3 regions of the Streptomyces sp. NPDC006487 genome follow, and region 3 is predicted to be linked to each of the others. Evidence: riboswitches for the same ligand, from Rfam matches in the RefSeq annotation. Region 3 holds a riboswitch; each other region holds the start of a gene.
What was found. Region 3 has a riboswitch for cyclic di-AMP ahead of ACFYM0_RS07915 (transglycosylase family protein). Riboswitches for the same ligand answer to the same signal wherever they lie in the genome.
Positions count from the first base shown of each region.

Region 1: another riboswitch for cyclic di-AMP. It lies ahead of ACFYM0_RS05975 (LysM peptidoglycan-binding domain-containing M23 family metallopeptidase); the one in region 3 lies ahead of ACFYM0_RS07915 (transglycosylase family protein).
Region 2: another riboswitch for cyclic di-AMP. It lies ahead of ACFYM0_RS17080 (M23 family metallopeptidase); the one in region 3 lies ahead of ACFYM0_RS07915 (transglycosylase family protein).

Region 1 covers NZ_JBIAHN010000003.1:169,963-173,228, reverse strand. Annotated here, with positions in the region: gene ACFYM0_RS05985 (aspartate aminotransferase family protein) at 1-38, shown strand, start outside; gene ACFYM0_RS05980 (tyrosine-protein phosphatase) at 58-879, opposite strand; cyclic di-AMP (ydaO/yuaA leader) riboswitch at 1,225-1,419, shown strand; gene ACFYM0_RS05975 (LysM peptidoglycan-binding domain-containing M23 family metallopeptidase) at 1,424-2,416, shown strand; gene ACFYM0_RS05970 (winged helix DNA-binding domain-containing protein) at 2,483-3,266, shown strand, end outside.
Region 2 covers NZ_JBIAHN010000009.1:73,314-76,579, reverse strand. Annotated here, with positions in the region: gene ACFYM0_RS17085 (GntR family transcriptional regulator) at 1-517, opposite strand, end outside; gene ACFYM0_RS17080 (M23 family metallopeptidase) at 725-1,519, opposite strand; cyclic di-AMP (ydaO/yuaA leader) riboswitch at 1,532-1,691, opposite strand; gene ACFYM0_RS17075 (M16 family metallopeptidase) at 1,931-3,266, opposite strand, start outside.
Region 3 covers NZ_JBIAHN010000004.1:89,308-92,573, reverse strand. Annotated here, with positions in the region: gene ACFYM0_RS07920 (transglycosylase family protein) at 1-842, shown strand, start outside; cyclic di-AMP (ydaO/yuaA leader) riboswitch at 1,119-1,290, shown strand; gene ACFYM0_RS07915 (transglycosylase family protein) at 1,293-1,985, shown strand; gene eno (phosphopyruvate hydratase) at 2,353-3,266, shown strand, end outside.

The DNA.
Region 1 (3,266 bases), on a different contig from region 3:
GCCGGACACTGGTGAGGCAGGCCGTCGCGAACCGCTGACGGCCCACCTCGTGGGGCGTCAGTCCAGCAGCCGGCCCCGGAGCCTGTCGAGGGTCTCGGGCGTGAGCCCGAGGCCCTCGGCGAGGTAGCGCTCCACCCCGCCCCACTCCTCGTCGATGGTGTCGAAGGCCGTGGTCAGATACGGGGCGCGGGCGTCGAAGAGCGGGGCGAGCAGCTCCATCACCTCGGGGGCGCGGGCTTCGGGGGAGTCGCTGCCCCGGCGGACCCGGTAGCGGTTGTGCGGGGCGTTCGACTCCAGGTAGTCCGCGAGGATCGCCTCCCGCTCGACGCCCAGCGCGAGCAGGGTGACGGCGATCGACAGGCCGGCCCGGTCCTTCCCGGCGGCGCAGTGCATCAGCGCCGGGACGCTGTCCTCGGCGAGCGCGTGCACGACCCGGCTGTGCTCGGCGGTACGGGTCCGGATCATCGTCCGGTACGAACGGGACATCCGCGCGGCGGCCTTGCCCTCGCCCAGGATCTCGCGGAGCTGCGCCAGGTCCCCGTCGCGGACCATCTTCCAGAACTCGCTTCCGTCGGCCGGATCCGACAGCGGAATGTTGACGTTGAGCACCCCGGGCAGTTCGACGTCCGCCCCCTCCAGCGCGTGGTCGGCGCCGTTGCGGAAGTCGAAGACGGTGTGCAGTCCGAGCGACCCGAGGAATTCCGCATCGCTTTCGGTGGCATGCGCCAGATGTCCGCTTCGGAACAGTCGTCCCGACTTGACCCTTCGCCCCTCCGTGGTCGGCAAGCCGCCCACGTCGCGGAAGTTGCGCACTCCGGTCAGTGCCGCTTCGGGCGCTGCCGGATCGGTGTGGGCGCTCTGGGGTATCTGCTGGGTCACAGGGGCTCCTCCGTGTCGTCCGTGCGGTCGTCGCCGCTCTTCGTTGCTCGCCGTCGCCCGTGTCCGAATTACGCCACTTGAGGCCAACTTGCCATAGCGAGAGGCGAGATCGGACACGTCCCCGTGAGCCAGATCATACGGTGACCGTGAGTGTCTGATCGCGAATGGCGAATTCCCCTGTCCGGACGGCTGTTGGGCGAGGGGAATGGACACAGGGTGACCGTAATTCCGTCGGTCCATCATCACTGGGAATCCATCGGGGAATTCGGGACTTGTTCCTTGCGGCCGGGCTCGATTACCTTCGCGATCGATCCGGATGGACCGCCTAATCCTGCCGCCGTCCGGAAACCGCACCCGACTATTCACGCGCGCGGCAGGAGCGGGGGAACCAGGTAAGCCGCTGTTCCGGAGCTCCTTCGGGATCTTTACAACGGGACAGCTCGGGGTGAAGCCGTGCATGTGCTGTTCACCGGTACATACACCGCCGGACATCTCCAGTCCGAACCCGACAGCTCACCTCGCAGGCGTCGGAGAGGAATTCGCCATGTCCGGAACGGGTAAGCACCGCCGTCCCAAGTCCCGCTCGATATCCCGTGGGTTCGCCGTCGCGGGCACCGGTGGCGCGGCCCTCGCGCTTCCGCTGCTCGGCGCCACCGGCGCCCATGCCGCGGGTGTCCCGGCCGCGGCGCCCGCCGCCGCTCCGGTCCAGGCTCCGCAGGCCGTGGCCTTCCGGGCCGCGGCCGCGCCCGCCGCCGTGCAGGCCGCCCCCACCGTCTACACCGTCGTGCCGGGCGACTACCTCTCCAAGATCGCCGAGCGCCAGCACCTCGCCGGTGGCTGGGAGCAGCTCTACGCGGACAACCTCGAGGCCGTCGGCACCGACCCGTCGCTGATCCACCCGGGCCTCGAGCTCACGCTCGGCGCGAAGGGCGCGGCTCCGGCCGCGGCGGCCGAGTCCGCGCCGGCCGAAACGCCGAAGCCGGCCAAGAAGTCCGCTTACTCCGCTTCTTCCGGTTCATCGGATTCCTCCGGCTCCGCTGCTTCGGATGATTCTGCCGGTTCGTCGGATTCCTCCGAAGAGGCCGTGCCCGCCGCCAAGGTGCCCGCCAAGCAGCAGGGCGGCTCCGCGCCGACCGGCTTCGTCGCCCCGGTCAGCGGCGGCCCGTCCACCGCCTACAAGACCGCCGGCTCCATGTGGTCCAGCGGCTACCACACCGGTGTCGACTTCACCGCGAGCACCGGCACCACCGTCAAGGCGGTCGGCGCCGGCACCGTGGTCTCCGCCGGCTGGGGCGGTGCGTACGGCAACGAGGTCGTGATCCGGCACGAGGACGGCAATTACAGCCAGTACGCGCACCTCTCCCAGCTCTCCGTCTCGACCGGGCAGAGCGTCAGCGCCGGGCAGACCCTGGGCCTCTCCGGTGCCACGGGCAACGTGACCGGCCCGCACCTGCACTTCGAGATCCGCACCGGTCCCTCGTACGGCTCGGACATCGACCCGCTGGCCTACCTGCGGTCCAAGGGCGTCAGCATCTGAATCCGAGGCGCTGTCGGAGGTGCCGGTTAGGCTGCCCGTTCCGACAGGGGACGGGACGGTCATGGCATGAAGGTCAGCGCCGGGGAGCTCAACCGCTCCACGCTCGCACGGCAGTTGCTGCTGGGGCGCGAGGCGATGGACGTGGGCGACGCGGTGCGCCGGGTGGTCGCCCTGCAGGCGCAGCACGCCGCCTCGCCGTACCTCGCGCTGTGGAACCGGCTCGCCGGCTTCGACCCGGCAGACCTCGACGCCGCCTTCACGGGGCGCGAGGTCGTCAAGTCGACGTTGATGCGGCTGACCCTGCACGCCGTGCACGCCGAGGACTACCCGGCCTTCCGGGAGGCCGTGCAGCCCTCCGTACGGGCCGCCCGGCTCGGGACCCGTTTCACGGACTCCGGGCTGACGGCCGCGGACGCCGACCTCCTCGTGCCGCAGCTGCTGGACTTCGCCGACCGGCCCCGTACGACGGCGGAGTGCGAGGACTGGCTCGGACAGCGGCTGGGAGTGGCGCCGCGGCCCGGAGCCTGGTGGGGGCTGCGGCAGTACGCACCGCTGCTGCACGCGCCCACCGCCGCGCCGTGGTCGTTCGGGGAGCGGCCGTCCTACGTCGCGCCCCCGTGCCGGCCGCGCACCGTACCGGCGGACCCGGAGGCGGCGGAGGAATCCCTGCGGACGCTGGTCCTGCGCTACCTGGAGGGGTTCGGGCCGGCGTCGGCGGCGGACGTGGCGCAGTTCTCCCTGGTCCAGCGGGTCAGGGTCCGCCAGGCGCTGCGGGCGCTGGAGCTCTCCGGGAGGCTCGACCGGCTGGAGGGGCCGGACGGGGAGGAGCTGTTCGACGTCCGGGGCGCAC
Region 2 (3,266 bases), on a different contig from region 3:
GCTCCGCCCAGGACTCCACGGGCCGCACCGGGGCCTCCACCACGTACATCCACGCCACCTTGTGGCGCATCTGGGTGAGCAGTGCGATCAGCCCGGGGCTGCCCGAGGCCTGGGAGAGCGTCTCGTGGAACCAGCCGCCCAGGGAGCGCAGGTCCTCCCCCTGCCCCCTCCTGGCCCGCTCCTGGCCCAGCCTGACCAGGCCGCGCAGCACCTTGAGGTGAGCCTCGCTGCGCCGTCTGGCCGCCCGGGCGGCCGCGAGGGGCTCCAGGAGCATCCGCAGCTCCAGGAGGTCGGCCGCCTCCTGTTCGGTCGGCTCGGCCACGCAGGCGCCGGCGTGCCGCCTGGTGGTCACGAACCCCTCGGACTCCAGCGTGCGCAGCGCCTCGCGCACCGGGACGCGCGAGACTCCGTACCGGCGGGCCAGCACTTCCTCGGTCAGCCGGCCGCCGGGCCCGAACACCCCGGAGACGATGTCTTCGCGGATCGCTGTGCATACCGTGTGCGCGGGAATACGCAAGACCGGACCTCCGCCTTTTTCGTATGGCTGTGCGCGTCGCAACTCTATTGCAACACACGATAATTTCCGAGAGCGGCCGGAAATACGAAACATTCACACGGCGCGGAGCACGAAGCCCTCGGCGAGAAGGCCGCGGCGAGATGCACGAAGGCCCCGGCTCGAAGAGAGCCGGGGCCTTCGCGGAAGACGTGCGGTGGGGCGAGCCGGTCAGACGGTGACGCCGTGCGAGCGCAGGTACGTGACCGGGTTGATGTCCGAACCGTAGTCGGCGCCGGTGCGGGCCTCGAAGTGCAGGTGCGGGCCGCTGGAGTTGCCGGTGGAGCCCGACAGGCCGATCTTCTGGCCCGGGGTGACCTGCTGGCCGACGGAGACGCTCAGCGAGGACATGTGGCCGTACTGGGTGTACGTGCCGTCGGCGTGCTTGATGACGACGTTGTTGCCGTAGGCGCCGCCGTAGCCCGCCTCGACCACGGTGCCGAGGCCCACGGCGTGCACCTCGGTGCCGGAGGCGGCGTGGAAGTCGATGCCGGTGTGGCTGCCGGAGGACCACATGCCGCCACCCGCGTGGTACTGGGTGCTGACGTAGGTGTTGTCGAGCGGCGACACGAAGGTGTTGAGGCGCTTGCGCTCCTCTTCGCGGGCGGCGCGCTCGGCGGCCTCGCGCTCGGCCTTGGCCTGCGCTTCGGCCTTCGCCTTGGCCTCGGCGGCCCGCTGCCGTGCGTCGGCCTCGGCCTGCGCCTTGGCGGCGGCGGCATCGGCCGCGCGCTGCTGGGACTGGGCCTGGGCCTCGACGTCACCGGCGAGCTCGTCGGCCACGACGATGGTGTTGAGGGCGCCGGTGTCCTCGACGGAGGGGGAATGGTCCGCGGCGAACGCGGGACCGGCCAGGGAGCCTACGACGCCGGTGGCGGCGAGGGCGGCTATGCCGGCGTAGCCGGCGGTCCTGCGGCTCATACGGCTCGAACCACGGTGCTTGCCGGCGGCACTACTGCCAAACGCCATGAAGGGGCTGATCCTTTCCTTCCCTCTCGCCTACCGGGTTAGCTGACGGGTTCGGAGCAGGAAGGTCTCCTACGGGCCCCCTCTTGCGAGGCGGTCCGATTCACCCCAGGGACACAAGTGGGTCCCCGGCTCCCCAGGCTCGCGCCTGACGGGGACTCGGCGATCGCTGTCCGGTGCCGCGGACGCGGCGGTTACAACTGACGAACAGCACGGCCGACGCTAGGCGGATCATCAGCCAATCACCAAACAGACACGCCCTTTTGTTGCGTACGCCACACCGCATACAAGCAACCACAGCACTAAACGGACAATGCAGACGAAAGGAGCCCTGGCGGACAATCCACCAGGGCTCCTTGCCCGAGACCCATGTACGGGAGGTCAGTTGGCGACCCGCCGGCAGTCAACGGACGGTCAGTTGGTGACCACGGTCACTTCGCCGATCCCGAGGGCCCGCACCGGCTCCTCGATCTGCGAGGCGTCACCGACCAGCACGGTGACCAGCCGGTCCACCGGGAAGGCGCTGACGACCGCCGAAGTGGCCTCAACGGTCCCGGTTTCGGCGAGCCGCGCGTACAACTGCGCCTGGTAGTCGTCCGGGAGCTCCTGCTCCACCTGGTCGGCGAGCGTGCCCGCGACGGAGGCCGCCGTCTCGAACTTCAGCGGGGCCACCCCCACCAAGTTCTGCACGGCCACGTCCCGTTCGGCGTCGGTCAGGCCGCCCGCCGCGAGGGTGCGCAGCACCGTCCAGAGGTCGTCCAGGGCCGGGCCGGTGTTCGGGGTGTCCACCGAGCCGCTGATGGCGAGCATCGAGGCGCCCTTGCCGTCGGCGGTGGAGCGCAGCACCTGGCCGAAGGCGCGCACGCCGTACGTGTACCCCTTCTCCTCGCGCAGCACCTTGTCCAGCCGGGAGGTGAGGGTGCCGCCCAGGCAGTACGTGCCGAGCACCTGGGGTGCCCAGACCCGGTCGTGCCGGTCGGCGCCGATGCGGCCGATCAGCAACTGCGTCTGGACCGCGCCGGGCCGGTCCACGATGACCACGCGGCCCGTGTCGTCGGCGGTGATCGGCGGGACCGGGCGCGGGGCGGTGGTGTCACCGGTCCACGCGCCCAGGGTGTCGGCCAGGACGGCGTCCAGGTCGATTCCGGTCAGATCGCCGACGACCACCGCGGTGGCGGTCGCGGGGCGCACGTGGGCCTCGTAGAAGGCGCGTACGGCCGCGGAGTCGATGCGGGCGACCGTCTCCTCGGTGCCCTGGCGCGGGCGGGACATCCGCAGGGAGGCCGGGAAGAGCTCCTTCGAGAGCTGCTTGGCGGCGCGGCGCTGCGGGTTGGCGCTCTCGTGCGGGATCTCGTCGAGCCGGTTGCGCACCAGCCGGTCGACCTCGGCGTCGGCGAAGGCCGGCGCGCGCAGCGCCTCGGCGACCAGGCCCAGCGCCTTGTGCAGGCGGGAGGCCGGGACCTCCAGGGAGACCCGCAGGCCGGGGTGGTCGGCATGTGCGTCGAGGGTGGCGCCGCAGCGCTCCAGTTCGGCGGCGAAATCCTCCGCGGAGCGCTTGTCGGTGCCCTCGGACAGGGCGCGGACCATGATCGTGGCCACTCCGTCGAGGCCCTCGGGCTCCGCGTCGAGCGGGGCCGCGAGGTTGATCTCGACCGCGACCACCTGCTGGCCCGGCCGGTGGCAGCGCAGCAGGGTCAGGCCGTTGGCCAGTGCCCCGCGCTCGGGGGCCGGGAAGGCCCACGGCTGCGGC
Region 3 (3,266 bases):
CCCAGGGCCCCCAGGCATGGCCGCTGTGCGGGGTGCAGGCCGGTCTGACGCAGGACGCGCCCGCCGCCGAGGTGGACCCGGGCCTGCCCGGCGGTTCCGGATCCGCCGCCCCGGCTCCGTCCCGCCCGGACGCCTCCGTGCCCCACACCGGCTCGGGCAAGCAGTCCACGGACTTCGGAGCCCCGACGCAGAAGGGTCCGACCCCGTCGGCCTCGGTGCTGCCCGACTATCCGATCGGCGTGCCGGGCGAACTGCCCGTCATGCCGCTGCCGGAGCTGGAGACGCCGCCTCCCGGCCTCCCGGGCGACCCGACGGCTCCCACGAGCCCCGCGGACCCCACCGCCCCGACGGACCCCACCACTCCGGTGAACCCCACCACTCCCACACCGCCGTCCGTGGACCCGACCCTGCCGGTGGGGCCGACGCAGCCGGTGGACCCGACGGCTCCGGTGACTCCGTCCGCCCCGGGGAACTCGGCGAATCCGGCGAACCCGGGGAATCCGGCGAACCCGACACTTCCGGTCAACCCGGTTGATCCCACGGCCCCGACGACTCCGGCCGCGCCCGGCGAGTCCGCCTCCCCGACCGCTCCGGCGGCCTCCGGTGCGAGCGAGGGCGGCGGCAAGCACCGCGGCCCGGCCGCCGTCGAGACGCCCGCCGTGCCTGACGCCGCGTCGGACCCGACGTACACCGTGAAGGAGGGCGACAGCCTGATCGAGATCGCGGACGCCAACGGGGTGAAGGGTGGCTGGAAGGGTCTCTACGAGGCCAACGAGCAGGTCATCGGCGGCGATGCGGACCTGATCAAGCCCGGCCAGAACCTGGATCTAACGCATCAATAAGGACACTTGAAGCGCCCGGAACCAGCTGATTGTCCGTTTTCTGTAAGTGAGACATGTGTCTCTTCAGGTCAACTGGCGTGTCCGGCCCGGAGGGTTCCGCAAACCCCGCCCTCACCTGCGCAAACGCCCTTCCGGGGAGCGCAAGTAGGCACTGTTTCCCCCCGATGTCGCTCGTTGAACATCGGGGGGAGACCTGTCTACCTTCTGAATCGCTCGCCACCGCGGGCTCCTTCGACCGCATCGCCGAATCCTGCCGGCGGACGGAGGGAACACTCGTCGCGTAAAGCGCCGAAGGCAGGAGCGGGGGAACCAAGGTAGGCGCCGGTAGCGGCCGTTGAGAGACGGTCACATCGCCGGCTAGGGGTTAAGCCAAGCGCTAGGTCGCTCGGCCGGGCACTCACTCGCCCGAACCCGACAGCTCACCTCGTAGGCGTCGGTGAGGAGAACTCCATGCTGCTTTCGGGCAAGGGCAAGCACCGTCGCGGTTCCAAGGCCGTCCGCATCGTCACGCTCGCCGGTGTCGCCGGTGTCGCCGTGGCCGCGCCGCTGATGGCCGCGGGCACCGCCTCGGCCGCGACCGCTTCCGAGTGGGACCGCGTCGCCTCGTGCGAGTCCGGCGGCAACTGGTCCATCAACACGGGCAACGGCTACTACGGCGGCCTGCAGTTCTCGTCCTCCACGTGGGCCGCGTACGGCGGCAAGGCGTACGCCGCGCAGGCCAACCAGGCCTCCAAGTCGCAGCAGATAGCCATCGCCGAGAAGGTCCTCAAGGGCCAGGGCAAGGGCGCCTGGCCGTCCTGTGGCGTGGGCCTGTCGAACTCCTCCTACACGGGCGGCTCGACCCAGACCCCCGCCAAGCCGAAGACGCAGCCGAAGCCCGCGCCGAAGCAGGAGAAGGCCGCGCCGAAGCAGGAGACCAAGCGCGTCGAGGCTCCGACCACCCGCTCCGAGCGTCCGGCCGCGAAGACCGAGGCCCCCAAGACGGGCAACGGCTCCTACGCGGTCAAGTCCGGCGACACGCTGGGTGCGATCGCCGACGCGAACAACGTGGCCGGTGGCTGGGAGAAGCTCTTCGAGCTCAACAAGGACATCGTCACGGACGCCAACCTGATCTTCCCGGGTCAGAAGCTCAAGCTCAGCTGAAGCAGGAGCTGAAGCGGGACCCGAGGCGCGGGCCGAAGCCGAAGCTGAACCCCGGCTGAAACCTGCGAGAACGGTCGTGTCCGCTTTCGCGACACGCAGTAGTTCCACCGCATGATTCCACCGCCCGGCGCGCAACCCCCTTCGCGCCGGGCGGTGCTGTGTGCGGATGCCTTCGGTCTGACGGGGCCTCCGAAATGCCGATGATCAAGGGTCCTATGTCCTGTAAGAGGGGCATTCAGGCCCTTTTTCGTCCCAGGACCCGGGCGGTCGGCTGGCCGAGTGCCCGCAGGCGGTTAGGCTCTAAGCGGCAAGGCCATCCCACGGCCTGACATGCCACCGCACACCCAGCGTCACATCCCAGAAGGAGATGCTCGTGCCGTCCATCGACGTCGTCGTAGCCCGGGAAATCCTGGACTCCCGAGGCAATCCCACGGTCGAGGTCGAGGTGGGCCTCGACGATGGCAGCACCGGCCGTGCTGCAGTCCCGTCCGGCGCCTCCACCGGAGCGTTCGAAGCCGTAGAGCTCCGTGACGGTGACCCCAACCGCTACATGGGCAAGGGCGTAGAGAAGGCCGTCCTCGCCGTCATCGAGCAGCTCGGCCCGGAGCTCGTCGGCTACGACGCCACCGAGCAGCGCCTGATCGACCAGGCGATGATCGACCTGGACGCCACCGAGAACAAGGGCTCCCTCGGCGCCAACGCCATCCTCGGCGTCTCCCTCGCCGTCGCGCACGCCGCGTCCGAGGCCTCGGACCTGCCGCTCTTCCGCTACCTCGGCGGTCCGAACGCGCACCTGCTGCCCGTTCCGATGATGAACATCCTGAACGGTGGGTCGCACGCCGACTCCAACGTCGACATCCAGGAGTTCATGATCGCCCCGATCGGCGCGGAGTCCTTCTCCGAGGCCCTTCGCTGGGGCGCCGAGGTCTACCACACCCTCAAGAAGGTCCTGCACACCAAGGGCCTCTCCACCGGTCTGGGCGACGAGGGCGGCTTCGCGCCGAACCTGGAGTCGAACCGCGCCGCGCTCGACCTCATCGTCGAGGCCATCAAGCAGGCCGGCTACGTCCCGGGCAAGGACATCGCGCTCGCGCTCGACGTCGCCGCGTCCGAGTTCTACAAGGACGGCAAGTACGAGTTCGAGGGCCAGTCCCGCTCGGCCGCCGAGATGACCGAGTACTACGAGGAGCTCGTCTCCGCGTACCCGCTCGTGTCCATCGAGGACCCGCTGTACGAAGACGACTGGTCGGGCTGGAAGACCCTCACCGACAAGCTGGGCGC